Regions from separate parts of the Pseudoalteromonas sp. A25 genome, predicted to be linked through region 1. Evidence: predicted binding sites of a transcription regulator. Region 1 holds the regulator's gene; each other region holds the start of a gene.
The links. Region 1 encodes ArgR, which controls arginine synthesis, uptake and breakdown. Its sites were predicted from a motif close to ANTGAATANNTATTCANT; they were not measured.
Positions count from the first base shown of each region.

Region 2: GDK41_RS17525 (arginase family protein) is a predicted target of ArgR. The motif match lies at 6,982-6,999, and genes of this name have one in related genera.
Region 3: gltB (glutamate synthase large subunit) is a predicted target of ArgR. The motif match lies at 8,123-8,140, and genes of this name have one in related genera.

Region 1 is NZ_AP021846.1:3,089,864-3,100,395, forward strand. Features, by position in the region: gene GDK41_RS13325 (peptidoglycan DD-metalloendopeptidase family protein) at 1-863, shown strand, start outside; gene mdh (malate dehydrogenase) at 960-1,898, opposite strand; gene argR (transcriptional regulator ArgR) at 2,156-2,623, shown strand; gene GDK41_RS13340 (Dyp-type peroxidase) at 2,652-3,575, opposite strand; gene GDK41_RS13345 (ABC transporter ATP-binding protein) at 3,601-4,632, opposite strand; gene GDK41_RS13350 (ABC transporter permease) at 4,629-6,245, opposite strand; gene GDK41_RS13355 (Fe(3+) ABC transporter substrate-binding protein) at 6,262-7,266, opposite strand; gene GDK41_RS13360 (tRNA-uridine aminocarboxypropyltransferase) at 7,996-8,664, opposite strand; gene GDK41_RS13365 (GNAT family N-acetyltransferase) at 8,735-9,274, shown strand; gene GDK41_RS13370 (DUF2750 domain-containing protein) at 9,318-9,710, shown strand; gene GDK41_RS13375 (undecaprenyl-phosphate glucose phosphotransferase) at 10,217-10,532, shown strand, end outside.
Region 2 is NZ_AP021847.1:189,921-200,452, reverse strand. Features, by position in the region: gene GDK41_RS17560 (short-chain dehydrogenase) at 1-333, opposite strand, end outside; gene GDK41_RS17555 (thiol-disulfide oxidoreductase DCC family protein) at 326-709, opposite strand; gene ppc (phosphoenolpyruvate carboxylase) at 830-3,463, shown strand; gene GDK41_RS17545 (hypothetical protein) at 3,689-4,057, shown strand; gene cdd (cytidine deaminase) at 4,103-4,969, shown strand; gene udp (uridine phosphorylase) at 5,025-5,780, opposite strand; gene GDK41_RS17530 (DUF2189 domain-containing protein) at 5,934-6,713, shown strand; gene GDK41_RS17525 (arginase family protein) at 7,024-8,136, shown strand; gene GDK41_RS17520 (substrate-binding periplasmic protein) at 8,270-8,968, shown strand; gene GDK41_RS17515 (VF530 family DNA-binding protein) at 8,985-9,230, opposite strand; gene GDK41_RS17510 (DUF1496 domain-containing protein) at 9,256-9,546, opposite strand; gene GDK41_RS17505 (TIGR02647 family protein) at 9,643-9,873, shown strand; gene maiA (maleylacetoacetate isomerase) at 9,876-10,502, opposite strand.
Region 3 is NZ_AP021846.1:2,419,255-2,429,786, reverse strand. Features, by position in the region: gene GDK41_RS10305 (response regulator) at 1-548, shown strand, start outside; gene GDK41_RS10300 (sensor domain-containing diguanylate cyclase) at 553-1,542, shown strand; gene GDK41_RS10295 (SpoVR family protein) at 1,599-3,104, opposite strand; gene GDK41_RS10290 (YeaH/YhbH family protein) at 3,123-4,406, opposite strand; gene GDK41_RS10285 (PrkA family serine protein kinase) at 4,434-6,356, opposite strand; gene GDK41_RS10280 (superoxide dismutase) at 6,561-7,142, opposite strand; gene GDK41_RS10275 (Grx4 family monothiol glutaredoxin) at 7,383-7,730, shown strand; gene gltB (glutamate synthase large subunit) at 8,241-10,532, shown strand, end outside.

The DNA.
Region 1 (10,532 bases):
TGACACTCAATCAAAACGGCGACTACGACACAGCGATTCAAAGCAAAGAAATAGAAACGGTTGCCAAATCAGCAGGCGGTGAAATCTCTTCAAGTTTTTGGACCGCAGGGATCACTTCAGGGCTGTCTGAGCGTCAGATCATGAATTTTGCAGATATTTTTGGCTGGGACGTCGATTTTGCTAATGACATTCGTAAAGGCGACAGCTTCTCACTGATTTATGAGTCGCACTTTGTAGATGGCGAAGAAATTGGCACAGGCAAAATCATCGCTGCAGAATTTATCAACCAAGGTGAACGCTATAGCGCCATTCGTCACACTGATGGTAATTTTTACACACCTGAAGGGCGCAGCATGAAAAAAGCGTTCTTGCGTGCACCCGTTAACTTTAAATATATCAGTTCTAGCTTTAACCCTCGCCGTAAACACCCTGTAACTGGCAGAGTGACGGCACATAGAGGAATTGACTACTCAGCTCGCACTGGCACGCCAGTCGTCGCCTCTGGTAACGGAAAGGTAATTAAGTCTAGCTACAACCGACTAAACGGTAACTATGTGTTTATTCAACATGGTAGTAAATACGTTACAAAGTATCTGCACTTAAATAAACGTATGGTTAAAACGGGTCAAAAAGTAAAGCAAGGCCAAAAAATTGGTACTGTTGGTGCAACCGGTCGTGTAACTGGCGCTCATTTACACTATGAGTTTTTAGTAAATGGTGTACACCGCAACCCTAAAACAGTTCAGCTACCTAAATCTCAGCCATTGCCAAAGGATCAGTTAGCGCTATTCAAGCCAGTCGCCAAAGATTTGCTTACGCAGTTAGAGCGTAATAGAGAATTAAGATTAGCAATGAATAACTAATTTTAAACCCAATATTTAAGGCCTCAACCGAGGTCTTTTTTGTGACCAAAAAAAAAAGCCTGCATACTATGCAGGCTTTTCAAAAAACCAAACGGCTTATTTAGCCATAAAGTCAACACCCTCTTGGATGTCTTTGTGTAATGTTTCAAGCATATCTTCTTTAGCTTTTTGCTCAAACGCACTTAGCTCGCCGTAAGATAGGATTTCTTCAACACCATTTTGGCCTAAACGTACCGGGTGTGCAAAGTATGGAGCATCACCGTTTTCTACAGCAACATATGCGTAATCTACTACATTGCTCTCGCCTTGTAGGCCTTTAACTAAAGAGAAGCAGAAACGTGCAGCCGCAGCGCCCATTGAAAGTGTCGCTGAACCACCACCGGCTTTAGCATTTACTACTTCAGTACCTGCATTTTGGATACGTGGAGTAAGCGCAGCAACTTCTTCGTCAGTGAAAGTAACACCAGGAACTTGAGAAAGTAGCGGTAGAATTGTAGTGCCTGAGTGACCACCGATAACTGGTACTTTTACTTCAGATACATCAACGCCTTTAAGCTCAGCAACAAAAGCTTCTGAACGAATAACGTCAAGTGTTGTTACACCGAATACACGTGAAGCTTCATAAGTACCCGCTTTTTTGAATACTTCAGCAACGATTGGTACAGTGCCGTTTACAGGGTTAGTGATAACACCTACCAATGCTTTAGGACAGTTTTTAACAATACCTTCAGCCAATGTTTTGATGATGCCCGCATTTACGTTAAATAGGTCAGCACGGTCCATACCTGGTTTACGAGGCATACCTGCTGGGATAAGCACGATATCAGCGCCAACTAACGCAGCATCTAAATCATCAGCGCCAAAACCTGCAACTTTAACTGCAGTTGGAATGTGAGAAAGGTCAACAGCTACACCTGGTACAACTGGTGCAACATCGTATAGTGCTAGCTCAGAGCCTGCAGGCAAGCCATTTTTAAGTAAAAGCGATAGAGCCTGACCGATACCGCCAGCGGCACCTAATACAGCAACTTTCATGTGAATTCTCCATAATTTGAAGGTGGAATTAAATGAGCTGTAAAGATAATGAAAAGCGCCGCTAAAAACAAATTAATCCGAGTTATTTTCATGATTTTTTCGACTATAGTTGTAAAGCTTTACACACTGTAGTCTTTACGATTACTAAAACTCACCTTGTATTAAAGATAAGCAGTCGGCACAGTTGCCGAAAATTTGGGTAACTAGCCAGTTTTGTGTAAAATCCAATAAACCGCTTTAAATAGAAATAAAACCTTATGCAACCACAAGAAAAACAAGAAGCTCTGATCAAAGCCTTTAAAGCCCTGTTGAAAGAAGAAAACTTTGGTTCTCAAGGCGAAATTGTCGAAGCCTTAAAAGAGCAAGGGTTTGATAATGTCAGCCAAAGCAAAGTATCACGTATGCTTAGTAAATTTGGCGCAGTTAGAACCCGAAATGCTAAACAAGAAATGGTCTATTGCTTACCTGCAGAGATGGGCGTGCCGACAGCTAAAAGCCCGCTTCGTCAGCTTGTTATAGATATTATGCATAACGAAATGATGATTATTATTCGCACCAGCCCTGGTGCCGCTCAACTTATTGCTCGTTTACTTGACTCTTTAGGCACAGCCGATGGCGTGTTGGGCACAATCGCTGGCGATGATACGATATTTATCGCACCGGCTAAAATATCAGAAATTGATGCCACGCTTGAGCGTGTAAAAACATTGTTTGATAACGTTTAAATTAATATTTGTGAGCAAACTATTTTGCTCACTCTTGCTGCTCGCACAGTTTCGCCATATCACTTAAAAACTGTACAGATGGGGCAAAAAATGCAGCCCCCATATCAGCTTGACTGTAATCAAGTAATGGATCATAACAATTTGCATTACCTAGCCTAGAAGTTAGTACTTGCTCAAACGCAGCCCCATGAGCTGAGCAGCTTAGCCACAAGCTGCCCTGTTCAAAAACATCTCCAAAGGGCATACTTTGATCTAGCAACAGAGCCTGTCCTCGCTCATCTTTTAATTCAGTTAATGTGGCATGACTATCAGGCTGAGCAGGCTCAAGCAAAGTATTATCTAAACGCGTACGACCCATTATTTGCTCTTGCTCTGCCAAGGGTAAACGCTGCCAAGCATCAATATCAAATTTCACACGCATTACATGCAAGTAACTGCCTTGGTCGTCTAGTTTTTGTGGATTGTTAATCAGTGCCACTTGACGCTTAAAACGCCCATGGGGAGCATTTGCACCATAGATAAACCCGTTAAAGTCTCGCCCATCTAAAAATCTAAAGCCACGGACATGCGCCACCAGCTCCACACTAGGTGCCAACATATGCAAAACACTTTGAGCAAATAAGTAATTAACATCTTCTCTGTCAGAACGTATCACATACAAAAGATCGAACGGTTGAGAATGAATAACATGCTCTGAACTCGTTACATTAGGAAAGCTCTTGAGCTGCTCAGGAATGAATTCAGGGTAAATATGCGGCCAATATTGCGCACCAACCGCCACAAAACTAGATACCATAGATTCCGAAAAACGGTCACTCAACTCATTTTGCAAGCGTTCACAATTGGCTAGCGCAGCACGGACGGCTTCATCCTGACCTTCTAATACATTAAAAAACAAATGCAGCCCGTGTAGGTTTGCTTCAGCACAGACCCCTGATTGTGCTTGCGCCATGCTTTATCCTTTTATTCATCAAGTGTTAAGAAAAGAAATTTACCGCATGTGCCTTAATTTTTAAAGAGACAGGTTTATTTGTATCTAATAATTGCTCGGCAGGTGCTGGAACTTCAAGTTGTTGATCGCCCACTTTAATATGATAGACGTAATCTGTGCCAATAAACCTTTGTTGTAGGATCTCAACTTGACCCGTAGGGTCATTTACCAATTCTAAGTGCTGCGGGCGCACATATATTTGGCCTTGTTCGTGCGTATCAGGTAAAGCAGTTACAGACGTCACATCACCAAAATGAGTCGATACGCTTTGACCATTAAATCGATTGGCGTCTAGGTAGATCCCTCGCCCCAAAAACTCTGCAACCGTTTTACTTTTGGGTTTTTGAAACAATGTCTGAGCATTATCTAATTGGGCAATCTTCCCTTCATGCATAATCGCTAATTTATCTGCAAATGCAAACGCTTCATCTTTAGAATGACTAACAAAAATCGCTGACACCTGTTGATCTTTAATAATACTACGAATGTCGTTTATGAGCTGAAAGCGCACCTGAGTATCAATATTAGAAAATGGCTCATCCAACAACAACAAATTTGGTTTGTAAGCTAATGCTCTTGCAATCGCAACACGTTGCTGTTGACCACCCGATAGCTCATGCGGAAAGCGTTTTTCTAAGCCTTCAAGCCTGACCAACTCAACCATTTGCGCAACACGAGCTAGACGTTCGCGTTTATGTAATTTAGATAACCCAAAGGCAATGTTTTGAGCCACATTTAAATGGGGAAATAAGGCATAATCTTGAAACATCATACCGATATTGCGATGCTGTGGGGCAACAAACAGTTGCTCGTTACTCATGCATTGTCCGTGGATCACAACTCGGCCATGTTGCGGCTTAATTAAACCTGCAATAGCTTTTAATGTGGTGGTCTTTCCGCACCCACTGGCCCCAAGCAGACAAACAATTTCGTTGTGAGCAACACTTAAATCGAGTTCACTGATCACATTTTGCTGTTGATATTGATACGATATTTTTTCTAGGATGAGGCTACTCATTGGTTATGTTGTTCCATTGAACGATTGACGATATATAAAGGCACTAACCCGACCAACACAATGAACAACGCAGAGATAGATGCTAACTCTAACTGTTCGTCACTTACATATTGAAATACATGTGTTGCTAACGTTTCATAATTAAAAGGTCGCAATAGCAAAGCGGCAGGCAATTCTTTCATGCATTCTATAAATACCAAAAGTGCAGCGGTTAATATACCCCGTCTTAACATTGGAAAATGCACAAGGCTAAGTGTTTGCATAAGGTTTTTACCCATGCTTTGGCTTGCCATATCCAATGATGGGCTTATTCGTACGTAACTCGCTTCAACAGCGCCATGAGCTATCGCATAAAACCTTACTATATAGGCAAAGATCATCGCAAAAATACTGCCACTTAATAGTAAGCCAGGTTCATAGCTACTTTGTGCAAACCACTCATTGAGTTTGTCATCAAACAAAGTCAATGGTAATAACACCGCTATGGCAAGCACTGTACCAGGTAATGCGTATCCTGTACTGGCAAATTTACCTGGTACATACTTACTGCGGCTAGCGCCAATACGTTGATAAAAAACAACTAATAAGCTCATCAATACTGCTACCGCACTAACCCACAGCGCTACCTTCAAGCTTTGCCAAGCATAAACAAAGAATTCACTACTCCATGCTTGCTCAAAATAATCAATTGCATACCCCAACAGTACCGCAACGGGCAATGCAAATGCCAGTAGCAGTACCAATACACAATAACCAGTCGCCAACCAGGCAGGTTTACCTGTAAGTGTATAAAGCGCCTCCTCATTAATACTGGTTTGGCGCTCATGAACCACACTACTATTTCGGCTTGCCCGCTCTAACGCGAGTGCCACAAACAAAAACAATAACATAATGCCTGATATTTTTGCTGCCGCCGTTAATGAGTAGTAGCCCAACCACGTATCATAAACAGCCGTAGTTAAGGTACTCACTGCAAAGTAATGAACGGTCGCAAAATCAGCCATTGTTTCCATACTTATCAGGGCTAAAGCAGCTACCACAGCACCGCGAGCCATAGGTAAACTCACCTTAAAAAAGCTTTGAATTGGGCTTTGCCCCATAAGCTGGCTGGCTTGAACCAACTTAAATGACTGTTCACGCAAGGCTGTTTTAAATATCAAATACAGATAGGGATAAAGTACTAATGCAATCATGACTGCCGCCCCAGGCAACGTACGGATATCAAAAAACCAGTAATCATTGGGAGATTGCCAATCAAACCACGTTCTTAATTTCACTTGAACGGGCCCTGCATAATCGAGTAAGTCAGTGTATATGTAAGCAATGATATAAGTTGGCATGGCCAGTGGTAACATTAAGGCCCACTCAAAAAAGCGTTTTCCCGGAAACTGACAGTACGCAGCAAGCCACCCAAGAGGCAAAGCAATTAAGCAACTTAGTAGCAGAACTCCAGCAATTAACAACAGCGTGTTGCTAACATAGTCCCACAACACAGTATCCCAAAGGTGAGAAAACACTTCTGAATCGCCTTGCAGCGATTCAAAAATTAAAAAAGCCAGCGGTGTCGATAGGCACAGTCCTATCGACCAAGCTGTCACCTGCCATCTAGACAAAGATCAACCCCTTGAATTAAAGATCGAATTTAACTTCATCAATCAATCTAAGAGCCACTGGGCGATACTTTGCTATCTCAGCAAGCGGTAAGTTATCCTCTTTAAAGCTACCCCATGATGCTACTAATGGAGATAGCTTCACCTTAGGCTTTACTGGATATTCCATATTTACAGAGGCATACATGTTTTGTGCTTCATCGCTACTCATAAACTCTATGAGTTTAAGCGCGTTATCTGCATTTTTAGCGTATTTGGTCATAACAACACCAGATACATTGAGGTGAGAACCACGATTTTGTTGATTTGGGAAGTTTATATGAACGGCTTCAGCCCACTCTTTTTGTTTTTCATCGGTAAGCATTTTTCCAAAATAATAGCTATTACCTAATGCTAAATCACACAGCCCCTCTTTGACTGCCTTAACTTGCGCTCGGTCATTCCCTTGAGGCTTACGTGCTAGGTTATCCTTTACACCCATTAGCCATTTTTTGGTGTACGCTTCGCCGTGGTGTGCAACCATAGATGCAACCAAGCCTAAGTTATATGGATGCTTGCCTGAACGTGTACAAATTTTCCCTTGATATTTAGGGTCTGCGAGCTCTTCGTAAGTTAAAGCCTTAAGTTCACCAAGACGCTCTTTTGACGAGTAGACATTACGCACTCTTTTTGTCAAAGCGACCCAGTCTCCTTGAGGATCTCTAAATGCTGCAGGGATATTATTATGCACTTGCTCACTATGAATAGGCTGGGTAAGCCCTAACTCTTCTAACTGCATAAGAGAACTAAAATTGGACGTTAATACTAAGTCGGCACGGCTATGTTTACCTTCTCTTTTAACACGCTCAATCAACCCTTTTTTAGCAAAAACCACATTCGTTTTAATGCCTGTTTGGGCAGTAAACTTATCTAAAATTGGTTGAATTAGAAAAGGTTGACGAAATGAGTAAATATTTACTTCTTCGTTAGCCACAGCGGGAGTACATAGTAACGAGGCAAACATAGCAGCGAGTAATCGCTTCATAATTGAGCTCCAATTTTGCGTTTATTTTTATTTAGGCAATTCTAACCTTTATCATTGCATTATACACCCCAAAGCGAACACTAATCATCTGCATCTTTAGTCACAAACACGAAAGAATAGAATTTTTGTGTGCGATATATCTCACTAAATACGGGGATATAAAGGATACGACTGCCGTTTATAACACCAAAATTAAAGTAAAACACTGTTTTTAAACAACTTTATTTTCATTGCAATAAATCACACGATTTAATAAACATTTAGACAGCTTCAATGATAGCCCGATTACTCTATACTTTTACACAAGTTCAGGAGACATCGGTTTTAGCAAGCTGATTAAATGGAATGGGAACCTAGCTTACTAGAGTGTGAGCGCAATGGAAGGCTAAAGGAAGCGCTAAGGAGCGGCGAGTTAAAGTGAATGGATCACTGAGGAACACGATGTTCTAGGATTGAACATAATAGGATTGGAGCCTTTGAGCTCAAAATGGATTTAAAAGGACTTTGTAAAGGAGTTACAGCAGGAAGCTGTTTTCAACGGAGGGAGCGCACGGAGCACAAGGAGGAATAGGACATTAGCAGGATGCTAGATTTCGCACCAATAGAACGCCAAGCGAAACCAAGGAACAGGAATGTATTAGGAGTTGATATTTCAACATAGCAGGACGCTATAAAAGATTCCGTCAGCGCGACTCATTGAGTCGCGCTTCTTTCTTTGTGTTAAACAACCTACCCCTTTTGTCTTTTCCCTTTCAGATAAGCATCTCTAAAATCTATAAAGTGCTGAGTTAATCTTTGCGCAGCTTGTTGCTCACCGTTTTGTTCTAAAACAACGCAAGCAACCTCTGCCGTACCCAGCTGATGTGCATGTGGGGCTACTCGGAGTTTATAATCAGATAACGACTCTGGAGACACCGAAAGCACAGGTAAATTATCCAAATAGGGGCTTTTCCTGAACATTTTTTTGGCTTCTCGCCACGTGCCATCTAAGAAGATATACAACGGAATCTTATTAGGCTTTCTCGCTACTTCAGTGATAACGCGCTCAGGTTCGACATTTTGCGCAGGAAACACAACGACTGGCTGATAAAGTGGATTATTTAACAATTTAATAAGTCCAACATCAGGTTCGGTTCTATCCCACCTAAACGCATGATTATCTGGAATAATATCCGCAATTAATCGCCCTGTATTTGATGGTTTAAAGCTTTCATTGTGATACATTAATAAGCACACTGCACTTTGGCAGTTTGTTGCCACATTAACACCATCGCAGATACATAAGCTTTGTGCTAACAAACATGTGTCACAACGGCTGAGCTTAGATCCTCTGGCTTTGTACTCGCGCTTTGCCGCGGCTATTTGTTGTTGGCGTAATACCAATACGGAATTGTTCACTGAACACCCTCAATTAGACTGGGCGCGTATTGTAATAAAATTCAAGCTTAAAAGCAGTAATGGAGAGAAAATGACTATCACTGATTCACAACGCCTAACCTATCGTTTAATGGATGAAAACGATGCCCACTTATTGTTTGAACTCGACCAAGACCCTGCTGTAATGAAATATATTAATGGTGGACGGCCAAACTCTATGGATGATATTAACGATACCTTCATTCCGCGCCTTAAAGCTTTCACAAATTTAGCGCAAGGCTGGGGGTTATGGCAGGTTAACATTACCGAAACTAACCAATTCATTGGCTGGATACTCGTTCGCCCAATGGGCTTTTTTAACAATGAACGTAATGATAGTGATTTGGAACTAGGGTGGCGCTTTAAGCAATGCACTTGGGGCAAAGGCTATGCAAGTGAAGCAGCTGAGCATATCGCACAAGCATTAGCAGTTAACCCTACAACTCACCATTTCAGTGCTATCGCCTTGCCAGATAACGTCGGGTCAATTGCAATAATGAAAAAACTAGGTATGAGCTTTGTCAAAGAGTATATCCATAAAGATCCATTAGGTGATAGCAAGGTAGTGTTATATAGAACTGACATACGCTAATATAGGCTTATCAGCGCTTAGCATAAATAATCACGGCGAGTTTATGGATACTTCAATTAATCCCGATCGAATTAAAGCTTTATTACAAAACGATAATGAACAACGTTACAAATATCTCCTCAAAGAAGTAACTAAAAATGAAAAGATCTGGATTTTGACCGATGAGCACGGCTGTGTAATGCTCAATACTGACAGCGAAGATTGCGTGCCTGTATGGCCAAATAAAGAGTTTGCTGAGCTTTGGGCAACTGATGATTGGCAAACATGTGAACCTCAAGCTATCAACCTTAAAAAGTGGCATGCTAAATGGACTGATGGCTTAGCTGATGATGAACTGGCGATTGCTGTATTCCCAGTGCCTGAACAAGATGGTTTAGTCGTATACCCTGACGAACTTGATTATCAGCTTGAACAATATAGAACTAAAAAGGCATGAAGTTCGCTCATTTAGAAAACGTACCAACTATAGCAAGTTAGTACAGTTCGATTTTTATGAATAATACAACACAAAAAACTCACACATTGCATGTTAAATTAATGAAAACAACATAGATAAAAACAGTACATTTTTTTCTCAACCCCAAAATAACAGTGCATTAACCACACCAATTAACTGCATTTCCATACCCAAATCAGAACCAGCCCTTTTAAACCAAAAACAGCAAAAAAACCAAAAAATGGCGAAAATTTCGCTACATTTCGCATAAAACGCCCCTCATCACAAAGATAAAAATATTTAGATTATCTCAACAATACTTTGAAAATAAAGAGATATAAAAAATTCACAAGACATCAAAGTACCTATTATGTACACTAAGAACCTATTTAAGGTACCTTTTGGAAATTAGCAATTATGTCTACCAATAAAGGTACTAGGTATGTATACTATGTGGCGCTTTAAGGGACTTAAACGGATAGGTTGCTGCGTCACGGAGGAATTTCATGGGCACATCACAGTTCAGATCAGATATGTATGCAGGATCGGTTTTGTACCGATTTATTGACTATTTTATTATTTCAGCCTCGTTATTGTTTGTCTCATATTTATACGGGGTCAGCTTCGATAAAGATTATACGTTGTTACTTACTCTATTTATGATTTTATATAGCTACATAGGTGAATCTTTGCAGTTATATCGTTCATGGCGCGTAGGTAAGTTCACACAAATGCTCTACTTACTTTTGCTCGTGCAATTTCTCGCTTTTATGTTGCTTATTTCGGCCTTATTTATCTTCAAGCTCAGTGAGACCTATTCTC
Region 2 (10,532 bases), on a different replicon from region 1:
GATGGTATTCGTTTTAAAAAGCCAAATTAGATATTGCTCACTCATATCTTCTAGGCGTTTTTCTGGTACAAACTTGTCATTATGCAATTGCCCATTGAAAATGGTCACGCTTTGCGCGTTGGCTATGTGTGATTCTATTTGGGGTGCTAGGTTGTTGATGCTTTGCTCTGAGTTGTCGCATAAAAAATGCTCATGATGAGCATCTAGTTGCTCAAAAGGCCCGCGACTGATGGTTATCAATGTGTGGTGAGGGTACTTTATTCTTTGCTCATGCATAAACGCTTTGGCAATTTCACCGTTAGCGCCAATGATGATAATTGTTGTGTTACTCATTGATGTTACACCCAGAACGCGCACACTGGTTAGGCATTAATACTTTCGAAATTGCAATGCGATGCTTGGCAAAAAATAGATAACACCAATCTGCTGCCCAGCGGATGGGCACAATACGCAATACTTTAAGCCATCGGTGTTTGCCAACAGCTTTCCATGCTTGATAGGTGGCGTCTAAGCCGAACCACACTGTGCCTTCGCAGTCTTGCAGATGAAGTACTTTAAGTGCTTGGTTTCTATCGATATCAGGATATTGCTCGGGAAAGCGCTCATCATGCAAATCAACAAGCGTAATGCAGCCCTGTTGATCATAGGATTGCAAGCTTTTCATCTCTGCTACACACAACGGGCATTGGCTATCATAAAATATTTTCATGTCACGTCTAACTTTAACTTTGATACATTAGTTTACGGTTAACAGATAAAAAGAGATCGCTCGTAAATCGAATTAATCTCGGTATAGTGAGTAGTATAAAATCTAGACAAAGGATGCATCATGACTGAGCAATATCAAACGTTACGTACTAACGTCAGTATGTTAGGTGAACTGTTAGGAAAAACGATAAAACAGGCCCAAGGTCAAAAAGTGCTCGATAAAGTGGAGCAAATTCGTAAATTATCTAAGTCATCTCGTAATGGTAATGAGCAAGACCGCGCCTTACTTATTGATACACTCCATGGCTTGACCGATGAAGAGCTATTGCCGGTCGCTCGCGCTTTTAATCACTTCTTAAATTTGGCCAATGTAGCTGAGCAGTTTCATACGATATCAAAGCAAGGCGCGCCAGATGGAATGCTAAGTACTTTAAAAAGTACGTTAACACAGCTTAAAGCAAACGTAGACGATGGCTCGCTGAACTTGAACCAAGTTGCGCAGGTTATTGCAAACTTAAAGATGGACTTGGTACTTACAGCTCACCCTACCGAAGTTACTAGACGCACCATAATTAGTAAGCATGTTGAATTGAGTGAATGTTTAGAGGCGCTAGAGCTACATGTTTTAGATGATCACCACCAGGCCTACTTGCTTGACAGAATTGAGCAGCTGATTTGCCAAGCTTGGCATACCAACGATATACGGGGCAAGCGACCTACGCCATTAGACGAAGCAAAGTGGGGTTTCGCTGTTATTGAAAATAGCCTTTGGCATGCAGTCCCTGAGTTTATTCGTCAATTTCACAGCTACAGTGAGGAGATATTAGCTCTTAAGTTACCAGAGGACTTTTCACCCGTCGCTTTCACGTCATGGATGGGCGGAGATCGAGATGGTAACCCTTTTGTGACAGCACAAATCACTCAAACCGTACTTGACCATGGCCGTTGGATGGCGCTGGATCTGTATTATCGAGATTTAGATAAGCTGGGTGCTGAGCTGTCAATGCATTGCGCAAGTGACGAGCTTAAGGAGTATGTTTCAGAGCAAAGTGAACCGTATCGCTATTTACTAAAATTACTCAAAGCGCAAGTTAGCGAAACAATTTTTGCACTCGAACACAAAATCAAAAATGAACCAACCAAAAAGCAAGATAAAATTACGCAAGTTTCTCAACTTAAAGCGCCTTTAGAGCTGATATATCGATCTTTGTGCAATGTGAACATGCATGTTATTGCCAATGGATTATTACTAGATGTGATCAGACGCTTAAATTGTTTTGGTATTAATTTATGTAAACTCGATATTCGTCAAGATTCTGCGCGCCATACGGAGGTGTTTAGTGAGTTGACTGGGTATTTAGGGCTTGGAAAGTACGCTGATTGGTCGGAGCAAGATAAACAAGCGTTTTTATTGGCAGAGTTAAACTCTCGCAGGCCTTTGATACCAAAACATTGGCAGCCCAGCAGCAATGTGCAAGAAGTATTAGATACATTTGCAGTGATAGCCAATCAAGATGAACATGCATTGGGTATATATATCATTTCAATGGCGCAAAATGCGTCTGATGTATTGGCGGTTGAGTTATTACTGCAAGAAAGTGGTTGCAAATTTAAATTACCTGTTGCGCCTTTATTTGAAACTTTAGATGACTTAAATCGCAGTGCACAGGTAATGACAGAGCTGTTTGCTCAATCATGGTATCGACAGCATATAAATCGCAAACAGTTTGTGATGATTGGCTACTCAGACTCTGCAAAAGATGCGGGAATGATGGCCGCTGGTTGGGCCCAATATAGTGCCATGGAGAAACTAGTCGACATTTGTGAGCAACAAGATATCGAGCTTATTTTATTCCATGGTCGCGGCGGTACGATAGGTCGTGGTGGTGCGCCAGCAGCGCAAGCTTTACGTTCTCAGCCTCCTGGTTCATTAAAAAATGGTTTGCGAGTGACTGAGCAAGGTGAAATGATCCGCTTTAAATTTGGTTTACCAAAAGTAGCGATCCAGAGCTTAGCTATATACAGTGGTGCGATTATTGAGAGTAATCTATTGCCTCCGCCTCAACCAGAAGCTAGCTGGCAGGAGGTTATGGAGCTGATCAGCAGCGCTTCGTGCGAACATTATCGCAGTATTGTCAGAGAAAACCCGCAATTTGTTCCGTACTTTAGAATGGCAACGCCAGAAGTGGAGTTGGCCAAGTTGCCATTGGGCTCCAGACCCGCAAAGCGTAATCCGAATGGGGGAGTGGAGAGTCTACGTGCAATACCTTGGATTTTTGCGTGGAGTCAAAACAGACTCATGCTGCCTGCTTGGTTAGGTGCTTTACAAGGTTTAAGTGCCGCTGTTGAGACTTATTCAGAGCAAACATTAAAAGAAATGAGTGAGCGTTGGCCATTTTTTAGAACTCGGCTAGAGATGCTAGAGATGGTATTTTGCAAAGCGGATAGCTGGTTAAGCGAACACTATGAGAAAGGGTTAGTCGATGACGATTATAAACCTTTGGGCAAAAAGCTTAGAGATGAGTTGAGCCAAGCTCGTGACCTCGTTCAACGTCTTGCGCCTGACTCAACGTTGTTGTCTGCTCAACCTTGGATAAAAGAGTCTATTGCGCTGCGAAACCCTTACACCGATCCACTTAATGTGCTGCAAGTTGAGCTACTCAATCGAGCTCGCTCCGGACACAGTGATGACATTGATAACGCATTAATGATCACGATGACAGGTATTGCTGCAGGTATGCGAAATACTGGTTAGACGAGCAAACAAAAGCAGCTTTAATGTTCACTTTGGCTGTTTTGCTGATAGTAGAGTAAAAACCAATCCTTTAGGGTTGGTTTTTTGTTTTTAGTAGGTGTTTTTGATTAATTTTATTGACTTCGGTCTGCATTTAAATAAAATCGTTCGACTGGTTATACCAGTTGGTTGTTTTATGTTCGAGCTAGCGAAGCTAAGCTTTTTTGCAATTATAATTGAGGTCCAATGTCAACACTGTCTACTAGTATCACATATGATGATACGACATCGTTAATCTTAATGACGTTGCGCGGTTGCGTTAGCGCCGATGATGTTGTGAGTGTTTATCGAATCGCCAATGACTACGCTAAAGCTCATAACAGTTCAAAAATATTAATTGACTTGAGTGAGGTAGAGCACCGCTTTGCTGCGATTGATATTGTTGATTTTATGCCAAAGGTTGCACATTATTTGCGCGATTTCACTGTAGCAAGAGTAGTGGGTTTCGAGGGATACATGCACGACTTAATTTTACAAAAAGCAAAGCGTTACAACGTCAATGCAGAAAACTTCGAATGCTTTAAATCTGCAAAGCAATGGTTGTGTAATTTATAGATTCTGCTTAAACTGTGCTGCCATTAATCAATTATGTTCCCAATAATGGCAGTATTTAATCCGCAACAATTAAAACAATTACAACGCCAAGCAAAGCATACACGCGGTTATTTTTCAAAAGAACAACTAAGCGACCTACAACAGCAACTAGATTGCGATATGGATGCGTTGCTCAAAGCCTTACTTCCTGTAGCCGCAACATTTTCTGTGGCACCGATCTCGCATTTTAATGTTGGCGCAGTCGCCTACGATAAAATTAGTGGAAATGCATATCTAGGTGCCAATTTAGAGTTTTCTCATCAGGCCTTATGCCTCGTCGTTCATGCTGAGCAGTCAGCAATAAATAATGCATGGCTAAATGGTGCAAAAGAGGTCAGTGCGATGGCAATCACTGATGCACCGTGTGGTCATTGCCGTCAATTTATGAATGAACTATCCACAGCTAAACAGCTCAAGATCATGTTGCCAAGCTTAAACACACACTTGCATGAGTTATTGCCAAGTGCATTCGGCCCGCAAGAGCTTGGAAATTCTGCGCGCTTACTTGACAGCAGTGCGTTAGCAATCACTGATTTGTCGAGTGAGATCAGTGAGCAGTTAAAGTCTCACTTACAACGCGCCTACGCTCCTTATTCTAAAAACTTATCAGCAGTTGAAATATGCACTGCATCTCATGGTAATTTTTATGGTCGCTACGCCGAGAACGCAGCCTATAACCCTAGTTTATCACCAATGCAAAGTGCATTAAGTCAGCTCGCACTTGCAGGACTAACTGTAGAGCAGGCGGGTATATGTGAGGTTACTTTAGTGCAAAGCGATGGACTTGAGAATCAAACAGCAGTTGCTGAGGCTGTTTTAGCGAGTTATAACGCAGACATTAAGCCTAACTATATTACTGCAAAGCTTAACTAAATGCTGGTCATTGTGTTTTTAGGGCCTCTGTATACAGAGGCCTTTAACTTAAAAGTTATTTAAGAAGTAATTCAGCAGCTTTGATCACGACCGCAACAGAGTCATGTTCGACTTTTGCGTGGTCAACTGTTGGGATCTCCTGACGAGTTCTGTTAACAAGTACGCCCGCCACACAAGCCGCTTTTAGGCCTAAAGCCGCGCACATCGTAAATAGTGTCGCTGACTCCATTTCATAGTTCATGACATTTAACTTTTGCCACTCTTCGCAACTACCTTGAAATGCTTTGTTTACATAGCCTGAGTAGGTATCGTAACGTTCTTGGCCTGGGTAAAATGTATCACTAGAAGCAGTTATACCGATATGGTGCGGGATATCTAACTGTTCACACGCATTCACCATTGCTTGTGTACAGTGAAAGTCTGAAACAGCAGGGTAACTTAAAGGAGCAAAATGCTGACTTGCACCGTCTAACCTGACGGAAGCTGTGCTAACTAAAACGTCGCCCTCATTTATATGGGGTTGTATTGCGCCTGTTGTACCAATGCGTAAGAAAGTACGAATACCTAATTGAGCCAACTCTTCTACAGCTATGGAAGTAGATGGACCACCAATACCCGTTGAGCAAATTACAACAGAGTGGTTGTTAAGTGTGGCTCTGTAGACATGAAATTCACGAGTTTGGGCTAAACAGATAGGGTCGTTTAGCTTGTGCGCAATGCGTTTTGCACGCTCAGGATCGCCCGGTACAATTGCCAGAGTTGCGCCGTTTAGTGCCTGTTTATCTAGCCCTAAATGAAATACCTTATCCATAGTAAACCTTATTTTTATCTAAAGCGTAATGTTTATTATTACTGGACTCAAAGTACAGGACGGATGTCCTATTTTTGTCTCAGTTCTGCGCTTACTTGCATCTTTAAGTTTGATCTTCTAAACCTTAAGTGTAGCAATATAAGAGGACTTATTATGCCAGCATCTCCACCAATTGATAAAAATACAGAATTTGCGCGTTGCTTTGAAAGTAACAAAATAGGAACATTTGCCGCTTTTCATTGGCTTGCTCTTGCATTTAAAGACATGACTCGAGCGCCAATCTTGAGTTTGGTTTATGGTTTAGTTTTTACTATTATCCCGGCCACAATAATGTGGCTCGTGTATCAATCAGGCACTCATTTAGTGATTTTACCAGCAGCGGTTGCTTTTGCATTGATTGGTCCAGCCTTTGCTGCGGGCCTTTATGATGTTGCATGGGAATTAGAAAAAGGCCACACACCAACGTTTAGACACAGTCTCAAATCAATGTTTAGAAATCCCGCTGGTGAATGGGGCTTTGCTATTTTACTGATGGTCATCATGATAATTTGGATGCGCTTGGCTGCGCTGATCCATGCACTGTACCCCAATGTAACTGATCCTACATTTGAGCAGTTATCGGCATTTTTAACCTTAGGTACGCTGGTGGGTGGCGTGCTGATGGCGGCTGTATTTGCAATTTCAGCCTTTACCCCACAAATAATGATGGAGCGTAGAGTCGATATTATGACGGCGGTGATTAGTTCAATGCACGCTGTTAAAACGAATGTAAGCGCTATGGTTGTGTGGTGTGCGTTAATAGTGCTGCTTGTGCTGCTAGGGTTTTTAACAGGCACGGCTGGCTTTATTATTATCATGCCATTGTTGAGCTATGCGAGTTGGCATGGCTATATCGCTATTATAAAAACTAAAAAGCCAAGAGGTTACGAATAAACCGTAACTATTCATGAGTTATGAATATAAAACCACGGTGTTGCAGGCGACCCACTGCCACCGTGGTTGACATTAACAACCACGATGTTATACCTCCGTTAAGTTTGGATTTATTACTGCGCGATAGATACTTTATGAACTAATTACTATTCATAACGTATTGTTTATTATTAAAATTTATTTTTTGTTCATAAATTCATTAACCCTTTACATTCAAGCTAGTGTGCGTTGATTTATATGGGAATGACGCAGAGTAAAAAAATAGTAAAGCGCATTAATATGCAAAAGTTATTATCTTTGGAGGCTTCACATGGCGAGTACAAAACAACAATTTATACAAAAACTTGAGCACTGTTTGTGTCCCCCTGGAGACGGTGTTTTTACTGTCAACACAGCCAAAGAAAGAAAAGACGCATTGAGGACTAAGCTGTACGGTCAAACTGAAGGGGTTGATGCTCTGTGGAAAGCCTCGTTGGAAAACTTAGAGCAAAGTGAGTACAAGGCGGCAATACTTGGGATCAGTTCTGACTGTGGTGGCGGTATTTTAAGAGGTGCCAATTGGGGACCACTCTTTTTGCGCTCAACCTTGATAGAGCAACAGCCACAAGTAAGCGCGTTTGACCTAGGTGATGTTCGCGTTATCCCTCATTTATTACATGATAAATACTTAAATGAAGCGACCATAAGTAACTGTCAAAAAGCACTTTACCACAATGAAAACAGTGAGTATTACGTATCACCATTATCAATCACTGAAGATGTTTGTGATGGCTTTTATCAACAACACCCAGATAAAGGTATATTCGGAATTGGTGGCGACCATTCAATTAGTTACCCTTTAACCAAGTCGTATTTAAAAGCCAAGCGTGATAGTGGCAAACGTACTGCTATAATCCATTTTGATGCCCATACTGATTTGTTGGTGGAGCGCTTGGGTATTGACTTATGTTTTGGCTCTTGGTGCACACATATTCTAGAGTTTTTACCTGCTCCTCACCATCTGATCCAGTTTGGTATTCGCTCGAGTGGCAAGGATAAAGCACATTGGGAGTCAACATTTGGGGTGAAACAGCATTGGGCTCATGAAATTCGTGAGCAGGGTGCACAAACAATTGCGCAGCAGGTGATAGCACAATTAAAATCCGACAACGTTGATGAACTATATGTAAGCTTTGATATTGATGCATTAGATGAAGAGTTTGCCTCTGCAACAGGCACGCCAGAGGGGAACGGTATGACACCTGATGAGGCATTGACGATACTCAATGCGCTTAGAGCAGAGTTTCCAATCACAGGGGCTGACATGATGGAAATTGCTCCGTTTACAGACAGTTCGTTAGTGGGTCAAACAAGTTCAGAGACCACTCTGCGAGAAGGTGCAAAAATATCGGCATTTTTAATAGATGCGATTAATAACTCATAACTTTCTATCTCAGTAATCAGTAATACAAAAACGACGGCTTCACTTAAGCAGTCGTTTTTGTATCATTTCTGTTCTAATTGTGCCAAATGCGCTATATTTTCTTTTAGTTCACATGGTTACAGGTAGTTACTGAATGCGTTTATGGTTATTGGTTTTGAGTTTTGTTTGTTTTGCATCCAATGCAAACACGCTCAACGTCATGACGGAGGATTTCCCAGATTTTCAATACACTAATCATGAAGGTGTGTTAGTTGGATCAGCTGCAGAGAAAATCAAAGCCGTTTTGAATAAAGCGGAAGTGGACTATACATTCAGTGTCAATCAATGGTCGGTATCTTACAATGCGGCCCAACGAAACCCCAATAGTTGTATTTTTTCAATTGCGCGCTCTGACTCCAGAGAAAAGCTTTTTGATTGGCTATTTCCAATCAGCGGTTTCACCACCTCTTTTTATGGCTTGCGTTCTAAAAAATACAACATCGAAAAGTTAGATGACGCTTTGCAATATAAAACAGCCGTTATAAGGCAAAACTTCAGTCATTTGTATTTAAAAGAGCGGGGCTTTGAAGAGGATAGGCACCTAATTATGATCTCAAGTTTTGATAATGTTTTTGAGCTGCTTGCAACAAGAAAGGGCTTTGTGGATCTGGTTATTTTGAGTGATGTGCAGTTTGAGCATAAGAGAACAACAGAACGTAAGACCTCTCTATTAGAAAAAAAATATACACTGAAAAACTTTGGTGCACAGCTTTATTTTGCTTGTAATAAAGCGCTAGCACCGAGAACTAAAGAAAAAATCGTCGAAGCGTATAAAGCGCTCTATCAGAAGTAGAAGCTCAGTTAAATATTTACTTTTTTATTGATGGCCAAACAAAGCCATGGAATGTATCAAGATAAAGCTGTTCAACTTTTTCTCTTGCCCAAGGCGTTTTTCGTAAAAATTTTAAACTAGATTTTACGCTAGGATCATGAGTAAAACATCGAATGTTGATAGCTTCACCCATTGCCTGCCAGCCAAGCTCTTGCTCAAGTTTAATAATAATGTCTTCTAGCTTTACACCATGTAATGGATTATTTGGCTGCTGTTGCGTCATGAGACCACTCTAACTATAAAAGCGCTTAGTTTACCCTGATTGTCTTTGTTGGGTCCAGCCTAATGGGTTGGCCTTCTTTGTTTGCTTTTAGCCATACCAACTGACTTTGTGGTTGATTGCTGTATTTATGACTACAAATAAATAGTAAGTCAAACTGTTTGATTAAAGCACCCTCGCTGTACTGTTCGCCTTGATACCAACATACGCGCTGTGGTGTCTCCAGCAATGTGACTTTTTCATGATTCGAATCAACGGCAAACGAATAAGTTGCTGTTATTAATAAAACACTTAAAGTGATATAAACAGGTGATTTCATGGCAGAACTCCCAGAGTTGGCTAATCTATAAATAAAGCAGTTATGCGCTTTGCAAGAGTAACTATAACAAGATAAAAACAAAAGAAGGGGATCGCAATGGCGTTTGATCAAAATATGATGGCAGAGCTTACATTGTTAGCTAAATTTCCACGAACCAGTATGCATCAAGGTATAAAAATACATAGTGATGCAGAGCAAAGTTTAATTGACGCAGCGCAGAGGCTGTATGATAAAGGAATTATTGATAGCCCAGATGGTGGTTATCTTACCGATCTGGGCTTAGACTTGATCTCGCATTTAGACCAAGTGCATTGTGCATTGCAGTGAGACTATTGTGCGTCAGGTTGATTCTCTGGCGCAGCATCGCTGAATGCAGATAACTGATTACAGCGCTCATAAATAGCAGCGATTTTAGGAAAAGGAGCCATATCTACTTTAAAACGCAATGCGTTGAACACTTGCGGCACTAGGCATACATCAGCAAGGGTTGGTGTATCACCAAAACAAAACTTGCTATCACCTAGCATTGGTTCAAGCTTTTTAAATCCTTCGATCACCCAATGACGGTACCACGTACTTTTTTGCTCATCATCAACGTTTAACTCTTGGCTTAAATATTTAAGCACACGTAAATTATCGATAGGGTGAATATCACAGGCTATGGCATAGCAAAAATTACGAACTTGAGCTTTCTGCCAAGGATCATTAGGTAAAAGTGGCGTGTCAGTGTGTGTTTCTTCTAGCCACTCTAAAATAGCTAGTGACTGAGCCAGAACACCTTGCTCTGTTTCAAGGGCAGGTAATAGCCCCTGCGGGTTTTTACTGGTGTATGCCTCGCTTTGCTGTTCAGATTTTAATAGATTTACCGCAACCAGTTCATGGTCAATATTTTTTAGATTCAAAGCGATGCGAACACGGTATGCTGCTGATGAGCGAAAGTAGGTATAGAGTTTCATAGTTTGTTCCTTAATCACGACAAAAGGCAC
Region 3 (10,532 bases), 670 kb from region 1:
TGGGACAAGCCGGCGACTTACTGGCTAGGCTGCTCAATGTGTTTGTCGAGCTACCGATCCCTAATGTGAATGTGCTAGAGGTTAGTGAATTGCATATGGCATTGCAAGCAATTGATGCCAGTGCTAGTACATCGGGTGTATGCCAAGGATTTATTGGGGGTGGGGTATCGGGAGAAGCGCTGTTACTTCTCAACGACTCTAGCTTTAAAGAGGTTGCCTCTTTAATGAATTATCATGGTGAGCTTAATGATAAAGTAGAGCTAGAATTACTAATGGATATTAGTAACATATTGATTGGCGCTATTTTAACCGGTTTATCTAAGCAACTCGATATGTCTTTTAGTCAGGGGCACCCCGTGGTTTTAGGGCAGCATTGTGACGTTTCTGACTTAGTGAAAGCTAACAAAAGTCGCTGGCAGAGAACGCTTGCCATTGAAATAAGCTATGGCATTGAAAATCACAATATCAACTGTGACTTGATGCTTTTATTTACAGAAGATTCTCTGAAAACCTTAAAATATAAAGTTGCTTACCTTTTAGAAGATTAGAATTATGCCTGCTGCTGACTTTGAAATGAATGAAATACACTGGTTGATGGATATGTTTAATACCGTCGACGTTGGTCTTGTGGTACTAGACAGGGAATACAAGGTGTGTGTATGGAATGGCTTTATGGAGAATCATTCAGGGCTATTACCGAGTGCTGTAAAGGACAAAGACATATTTGATATTTTCCCAAGTATTGACGAGAAATGGTTTCGTTCGAAGGCTGAGTCGGTGTTTGTATTGAAAAATCGCTCATTTACAATTTGGGAGCAGCAGCCATATATTTTCCGCTTTAAAAACTATCGCCCAATCACGGGAAAAGCTGATTACATGTATCAAAACTCAACAATTATTCCGTTATCCACTTTAACGGGAGAGGTTGGGCATATTTGCATTATCATTTACGATGTAACTGATGAAGCGATGAATAAAGTTGAATTAGAAAAGGCCAACCAAGAGCTAGAGCGGATCAGCAGAACAGATAGTTTGACGCAATTGGCAAATCGTGGATATTGGGAAGCGGGGCTTCGTAATGAGTTTTTACGCCTTAAACGGAGCAAAGGCTGCAGTTCATTATTAATGTTTGATATCGATCACTTTAAAACGGTTAATGATGAATATGGTCACAGTGGTGGTGATGAAGCTATCAGGCATATTTCTGATCTATTAAAGAAAACACTCAGAGAAACCGACACTGCAGGTCGATATGGCGGTGAAGAGTTTGCAGTGACTTTGGTCGACACAGATGCCGAAGGAGCCGCTATTTTTGCCGAACGGTTGCGTGCTCTAATTGAAAAATCGTCTATTTTTTATGATGAACAGCAGATAAAAATTACAGTGAGTGTTGGCTATGCTACATACAGTGACGATTTTATAAAACATGAGCAATGGATTGAAGCAGCTGATATGGCGCTTTATCACTCAAAAGAGACTGGACGTAATAAGGTGACTCAGTATACAGCTGAGTTGAAAAAAGATTCAGCTAAAAAGGGCTGAGTAGAGTGAGTAACACCAACCTATCCTTAAGGCTATAGTGTTACTCAGCTAATAGATTAATCTTCTTTTTCTTCAATTGGGCATTTTGCAATAACTTGCTTTTCGCCGTGTTCATCAAGCTGTTCGAGCCTAACATCAAATCCCCAAAGCCTGTATAAATGCTTAAGCACTTCATTTTTTGAATCAGCCAATGGGATATTGTTATGAGGAACGTACCTTAAAGTTAACGAGCGGTCACCTCTAACATCAACATCGTAAATTTGAATATTAGGTTCATTATTACTCAAATTATATTGTGCCGACAGCGAAGAGCGAACCTTTTGATACCCTTCATCATTGTGGATTGCACCGACTTCTAGGTGAGGGTTTTTTTGGTTATCGACAATAGTAAATAATTTAAAATCACGGATAAGCTTGGGAGATAAAAACTGACTAATAAAGCTTTCATCTTTAAAGTTTTCCATTGCAAAATGTAACGTATCTAGCCAGTCACTGCCTGCAAACTCAGGGAACCACGCTTTATCTTCGTCAGTGGGGTTCTCACAGATACGTCTGATATCAACCATCATATTAAAGCCAAGCGCGTAGGGGTTAATACCAGAGTAAAACTTGCTGTTATAAGGAGGTTGATAAACAACATTAGTATGGCTTTGTAAAAACTCTAACATGAATGCATCTGATACTTTTCCTTCGTCGTATAAATGATTCAAAATGGTGTAATGCCAGAATGTTGCCCATCCCTCGTTCATCACTTGAGTTTGTCTTTGTGGATAGAAATACTGCGATATTTTTCTAACGATACGGATTACTTCTCGCTGCCACGACTCTAACAGAGGGGCATTTTTTTCAATAAAGTACAGGATATTTTCTTGTGGTTCGCTTGGGAAGCGAACTTTTTTCATCTGTTCTTCTTGCTGGTTAACAGGAATAGTGCGCCACAATTCGTTTACTTGTGACTGTAAATAGTCTTCCCGCTCTTTTTGTCTTTTTTGCTCTTCATACATCGAGATTTGCTGTGGCCGTTTGTATCTGTCGACCCCATAATTCATCAATGCATGACATGAATCTAGCAAGTTTTCAACTTCGTCAATGCCGTGCTTTTCTTCACATCGTGCAATGTAGTTTTTTGCAAATACTAAGTAATCGATAATTGATGAAGCATCAGTCCAGGTTTTAAATAAGTAATTACCTTTAAAAAAGGAGTTATGGCCATAGCAAGCATGCGCCATTACCAATGCCTGCATGGGTAGCGTATTCTCTTCCATTAAGTATGCAATACAAGGGTCTGAGTTAATAACTATCTCGTAAGCAAGTCCCATTTGGCCACGTTTATAGTTTTGCTCTGTAGAAATAAACTTTTTACCAAACGACCAATGGCTATATCCAATGGGCATACCCACGCTGGAATATGCGTCCATCATTTGTTCTGCTGTGATCACCTCAATTTGGTTAGGGTAGGTATCTAACCTGTAATGCTCTGCAACGCGAGCAATCTCTGCTTGATACTCGTTTAACAAATCAAAGGTCCAATCTGGCCCATCATTCATTGGGTTATAACTCATAAGCTCCCTCCAATGTGGCTAAGCCGCGCCTTGTTGCTGACGATTCTTTTTGAACAACTCTCTAAAGATCGGATAAATATCTTCAACTGTGCGGATATGCTGCATGGCAAAATTGTCGTGTGTATTAGCAATAGCTTGATATTCACGCCATAAACTCTGATGAGCTCGCGTTGTGATCTCGATGTAGGCATAGTATCTAACAGCTTTGAGCAATTTTTTCGTCATGATTTCTGTGCAGTGAGGTGAATCATCAGCCCAGTTGTCGCCATCAGATGCTTGTGCTGCGTAGATATTCCAATCGCCTTGAGAGTAGCGCTCCTTGACTATTTCGTCCATTAGTTTCAATGCGCTGGATACTATGGTTCCGCCAGTTTCTTGCGAGTAGAAAAACTCCTGTTCATCAACTTCTTTTGCTTGAGTGTGATGCCTAATATAGACCACTTCAATATCTTTATAAGTTCTAGTCAGAAATTGATAAAGCAAAATGTAAAACCGCTTTGCCATATCTTTTGTAGCTTGATCCATTGAGCCTGATACATCCATTAAGCAAAACATAACCGCTTTACTTGTTGGGTGTGGGCGTTTTTCATAATTTCGAAATCTCAGATCATAGTTATCTATAAAAGGAACTGCTGCTATTTTTTGTTTTAGCTCTGCTATTTCAGTCTCTAGCTCGGTAATTTTACCTTGCGGTGGAACCGGCTCTTTTAGCAATAAAGCCAGTTCTTCCTCCGCTTCAGCAAGTCGTCTACGTTTACTAGCAGACATAGCGACTCTGCGCGCCAAAGAGCCTCTTAAAGAGCGAACTATATCTAGGTTACTAGGCATGCCATCGTTACAAAAACCAGCTCGGTGCGTTTTCATCTGCACAAGTTTATCGAGCTGGCTTTGCTGAAGGTTTGGCAGTTCTAAATCTTCAAACAAGAGGTCCAGATATTCGTCTTTTGATATTGAGAATACAAAATCATCTTCTCCCTCACCCTGATCACTGGCATCACCAGGTCCAGATCCCCCACCTTGGCCCGCGGGAGGTCGCTGTATTTTGTCCCCGGTACTAAATTGGTCATTACCAGGGTGGATCATTTCACGATCCCCCCCTTTGCCTTGATGAAATACAGGTTCGCTAATATCGCGTTGAGGGATTGAGATACTCTCTCCGCTGCTCGTATCGGTCACACTGCGCTTATTAATTGCATCAGAAACAGCTTCTTTAATCTGCTTCTTATAGCGTCTTATGAAGCGCTGTCGATTCAGCGTACTTTTGTTTTTACCGTTCAGGCGACGGTCTATAAAATGCGCCATAAATCACCCTCTCAGTGTCTAATCGTATTACTGTGATTTCCTAACTCTTAGATACCATTCAGAGAGCAACCTAACTTGTTTCTGCGTATAGCCTTTTTCAACCATGCGATTAACAAAATCCTCATGCTTTTTCTGATCTTCTGCAGAAGTTTTTGCATTGAATGAAATAACAGGGAGTAACTCTTCTGTGTTTGAGAACATCTTTTTCTCAATAACAGTGCGAAGTTTCTCGTAGCTAGTCCAAACTGGATTTTGGCCATTGTGATGGGCTCTAGCGCGCAGTACAAAATTAACAATTTCGTTTCTGAAATCTTTAGGGTTTGAAATGCCAGCCGGTTTTTCAATCTTTTCAAGCTCTGCATTGAGAGCTGCTCTATCAAATAACTGTCCTGTGTCTGGGTCTCTGTACTCTTGGTCTTGGATCCAAAAATCAGCATAAGTGACATAACGGTCAAATATGTTTTGGCCATACTCAGAGTATGATTCTAGGTATGCGGTTTGTAGCTCCTTACCGATAAACTCAACATACTGAGGGATTAAGTACCCTTTAAGATGACTTAGGTAACGCTCTTGTACTTCAGCGCTGAATTGCTCACGTTCAATTTGTTGTTCAAGTACATAAAATAAATGAACAGGGTTGGCTGCAACTTCAGCGTGGTCGAAGTTGAACACTCTAGATAAGATTTTGAATGCAAATCGAGTAGATAACCCTGTCATGCCCTCATCTACACCAGCATAATCGCGATACTCTTGATAAGACTTAGCTTTGGGATCGGTGTCTTTTAAACTTTCACCATCATACACACGCATTTTTGAGTAAATGCTAGAGTTTTCTGGCTCTTTGATCCGAGAAAGCGCAACAAATTTAGCCAACGTTTCTAGTGTCCCAGGTGCACACGGTGCTAACGATAGTTCACTATTTTCAATTAACTTGTTGTAGATTTTTACTTCTTCAGACACTCTCAAACAATAAGGCACTTTAACGATGTAAACTCGGTCTAAAAATGCTTCATTGTTTTTGTTATTTTTAAAAGTTTGCCACTCCGATTCATTAGAGTGCGCTAAAATCATGCCATTAAAGGGCAGGGCTGATATGCCTTCGGTTCCGTTATAATTGCCTTCTTGGGTAGCAGTCAGTAGCGGGTGTAGCACCTTGATTGGCGCTTTAAACATTTCTACAAATTCCATTAAGCCTTGGTTAGCTAAGCACAACGCACCTGAGTAAGAATAGGCATCAGGATCATTTTGTGCATAGTGCTCAAGTTTTCTGATATCAACTTTACCAACAAGTGCTGAAATATCTTGGTTGTTTTCATCCCCAGGTTCAGTTTTAGCTATCGCAATTTGGTCTAAAATTGAAGGATAGCGTTTAACTACTTTGAATTGGCTAATATCGCCATTGAACTCATGGAGTCTTTTTGTTGCCCAAGGAGACATGACGGTTTTTAAGTAGCGTGGTTTTATACCGTACTCTTTTTCAAGTAGCTCAGCATCTTCAATGGGATTAAAAAGAGAAAGAGGGTGATCATTTACAGGTGAACCTTTGATGGCATAAATAGGCACTTGCTGCATCAAATACTTGAGTTTTTCTGCTATTGAGGATTTACCACCGCCCACGGGACCCAGTAAGTACAACACCTGCTTACATTCTTCTAGCCCTTGAGCGGCATGTTTAAGGTAAGAAACAATTTGTTCAATTGCATCCTCCATACCGTAAAATTCATTAAATGCAGGGTAACGAGCGATAACGCGGTTCGAAAAAAGGCGACTCAGGCGTGCATCACTTGCTGTATCAATCATCTCTGGCTCGCCAATGGCCATTAAAAGGCGTTCAGGAGCACTTGCGTAGGCCGATTTATCATTTTTACAGATCTCAAGAAACTCGGCGATACTGTACTCTTCTTCTTGTGCTGCTTCATATCTGGCTTGGTAGTGTTCAAATATCGTCATAACGACCTCCAGTAACCTGCTTACTCAAAAAAGCTGATTTGTCTACAAAGGAAAAAGGTTACTTTAAGCTTAGTCCTGATATCTGAAATTTGCCTAAAAATTCCAAATATTTAATGCATTTGGATGAAAAATGAGAGGAAATAAAAAAGGCACCGAAAGTGCCTTTTTTTGCAATAGTTTTATCGCTTAAGTGGGATTGATTTGTTAAGCAAGGTTGCTGTTTGCAAATTCCCAGTTAACTAATGCCCAAAAACCTTTTAAGTAGTCAGGACGAACGTTGCGGTAGTCGATATAGTAAGCGTGTTCCCAAAGGTCAACCGTAAGAATTGGTGTTACGCCTGCATCTGTAAGCGGTGTAGCCGCGTTCGATGTATTTACGATATCTAATGAACCGTCAGCAAGTTGTACTAACCAAGTCCAGCTAGAACCAAAGTTATTTACCGCTTTGTCGTTGAACGCTTCTTGGAACGCTTCGAATGAGCCCCATTTAGCATTGATAAGCTCTGCAACTTTACCAGCTGGCGCACCGCCACCATTTGGCGAAAGGCTGTGCCAGTAGAAAGTGTGGTTCCAGATCTGAGCAGCGTTATTGAATACACCACCTTCTGAACTACATACTACTTCTTCTAACGTTTTGTTAGCAAGCTCAGTACCTTCAACTAAACCATTTAGTTTTACAACGTAAGTGTTGTGGTGCTTGCCGTGGTGGAACTCTAATGTTTCTCTAGAAATATGTGGCTCAAGTGCATCGATTGCATAAGGTAGTGACGGTAGTTCAAATGCCATTTTAATCTCCATTTTGTTGTGTGAATGCCAAATAAGAGTATCAAACATTGTGCACTTAACCAGTGCTGTTCTATACGAATTGGCATTATAGTGATACTATAATTCCCGAGTATTTTACTCAAGTTTTGGCAAACAGCAATGGCGTTGCCTTAATACTAATTGTAAATGTGGTCTTAATGGTGATATTTCAAGCACACATTTTATTACAGACCAAATGCTATCGTCACTTTGAGGTTAAAGATGGAAACCATTGATAAAATTAAACAGCAAATTTCTGAAAACCCGATTCTTCTTTATATGAAAGGCTCTCCTAAATTACCTAACTGTGGTTTTTCGTCACAAGCAGCACAAGCATTGATGTCATGTGGTGAACAATTTGCTTACGTTGATATTTTACTCAACCCAGATATTCGTGCTGAGCTACCTCATTATGCAAATTGGCCAACATTTCCACAATTATGGGTTGAAGGTGAGTTAATTGGTGGCTGTGACATCATTATTGAAATGTTCCAACGTGGTGAATTACAACCGCTTATCCAAGAAACTGCCGCAAAATATAAAACAGAAGAGTCTAGCTCTGCTGAGTAAATGGCTTTTCTGAGAGATTTATAGCCCAACCAAGTGTTGGGCTTTTTTATGTCTAATTCATATCGCGCATCAACAAAGCAAGACGTTGGGTTGACGTTCGCGTAAACCTCAGGATTTGACCGTAAGCGGAATCTGTTATTTGCTCAAGCCTAAACTGCATAGTATGCAAACGAATAAATAACGAAAGCCAATCAAACGACCTTGACGTTGCATATTTATTCATTTTCTATGGGGTTACGTTTACGTAAACTGTATCTTTCAGCTTAACGAGCTTAACTTTAAATTTAAAATGACACTGGTGTCATGTTCTTTTTTTAATCTTTTTTTGCGACTTTTATCCTATTTTAGAAGTGTCTTGTTAATTTTTGATACCAATGAGAAATATTCAAGTTCATGAATATGTATTCATAATTTTGTTGACTCGCATATAAAACCTCGCTAATTTTGAATATCTGCCAAAAATATCGTTAGAAGTGTAACCAACGGCAGTTGTAGCAAGGGGAGGAGTCCATGTTATATGACTCAGCACTAGAAAAAGATAATTGTGGTTTTGGCTTGATAGCTCATATCAATGGTCAGGCGAGTCACAAACTCATTCGCACAGCGATAACAGGATTAGATCGGATGCAACACCGAGGGGGCATTGCATCTGATGGAAAAACAGGTGATGGCTGTGGATTATTATTACAAAAGCCAGACAGTTTCTTTCGTGCTATTGCTGATGAAAAGCAATGGCGCTTAGGTAAGAACTATGCCGTCGGCATGTTATTTTTAAATACGGATAGTGAACTTGCGAACGCTGCAAGAAAAGTAGTTGGTGAAGAATTAGAAAAAGAAACACTCACGCTGGTGGGGTTCAGAGAAGTGCCCACAGATCCGTCAATGCTGGGTCCGATTGCAAAGCAGCAATTGCCCATTTTTGAACAAGTATTTGTCAGTGCGCCAGAAGGCTGGAGACCAAAAGATCTCGAGCGCCGACTTTATATTGCAAGGCGCAGAATTGAAAAGCGCTTAGCTGATGATAAGCAGTTTTATATTTCGAGTCTCTCGGGCCTTGTAACTGTGTATAAAGGTCTGATGATGCCGGCAGATTTGCCAAACTTCTATCTTGACCTTGCAGACATGCGAATGAAAAGTGCAATTTGTGTGTTCCACCAGCGCTTTTCAACCAACACCCAACCGCGTTGGCCGTTGGCTCAACCATTTAGATATTTAGCACACAATGGTGAAATCAATACCATTACTGGCAATCGTCAGTGGGCAAAAGCTCGTGCCTATAAGTTCTCTTCGCCGTTGTTGCCTGACTTGCAAAGTGCAGCACCTTTTGTCAATGAAGAAGGTTCAGATTCATCGAGCCTAGATAATATGCTAGAGCTGTTTTTAGCTGGTGGTATGGATTTATTTCGAGCCATGCGCATGCTAGTGCCACCTGCGTGGCAAAAAAATCGTGCGATGGACGATGACTTACGCGCATTCTACGACTTTAACTCTATGCACATGGAGCCTTGGGATGGCCCCGCGGGCATTGTTATGTCGGATGGGCGTTTTGCTGCGTGTAACTTAGATAGAAATGGACTTAGGCCTGCGCGTTATGTATTAACCCAAGATGGCTTTATTACACTAGCCTCAGAGGTAGGAATTTGGGATTACGCCGCTGATGAGGTGATTGATAAAGGCCGTGTTGGACCCGGTGAATTGCTCGTAATTGACACATTACACGGCAAAATTTGGCAATCGGATGAAATTGACCAAGATCTAAAAGCACGCCACCCATACAAAGCGTGGTTGGAACAAAACGTTAAACGCTTAACGCCGTTTGAGCAGTTAGATGAGCAGCAAGCAGGTGGCAGAGATGTAGACGACCAAATGCTATTGACCTACCAAAAGCTGTTTGGCTACTCCAATGAAGAGCTTGATCAAGTATTGCGTGTGATGGGTCAAAATGGCCAGGAAGCTACAGGTTCAATGGGTGACGACACACCATTTGCAGTATTATCAGAAGGTTATCGCTCGCTGTTTGATTACTTCAGACAAAAATTTGCGCAAGTAACCAACCCGCCCATTGATCCTCTTCGCGAAAATCACGTTATGTCTTTGGCTACATGTATTGGTAGAGAGCAAAACGTATTTAATGAAACGACCGGTCATGCTAAGCGCTTACAGTTTGATTCGCCCGTATTGTCTTACTCTGATATGCAGCAGCTGCGTAATGCAGACGATGAGCACTATTCTATCTGCAAGGTATCACTGAACTACAAACCAGATGAGGGCTTAGAAAATGCCATAAATCGTATATGCGATGAAGCGCAGCAAATGGCACAAGCCGGTTGTGTGATGGTAGTATTGAGCGACCGAGATATCAGTGAGGCAACGTTACCTGTTCCAGCTGCAATGGCTGTGGGGGCAGTGCAAAGGAGGTTAGTTGATACTAACTTGCGTTGCGATTCTAACATTATTATTGAAACGGCAAGCGCAAGAGATCCACACCAATTTGCAGTATTGTTAGGCTTTGGTGCCACAGCTATTTATCCTTACTTGGCATATGAGTCATTGGTAGCGATGTGTGATCAAGGCATCATCAAAAAGACTTACCGTGAAGTGACGCTAGCCTATCGTAATGCGATTAACAAAGGCTTGTATAAAATCATGTCAAAAATGGGCATTAGCACGGTTGCCTCTTATCGCTGTTCAATGCTATTTGAGGCGGTTGGTCTATCTGATGTCGTGGTTGAAAAATGCTTTAAAGGTGTTGCAAACCGCATTCAGGGCGCATGTTTTGAAGACTTTGAAAGTGATCAAGCT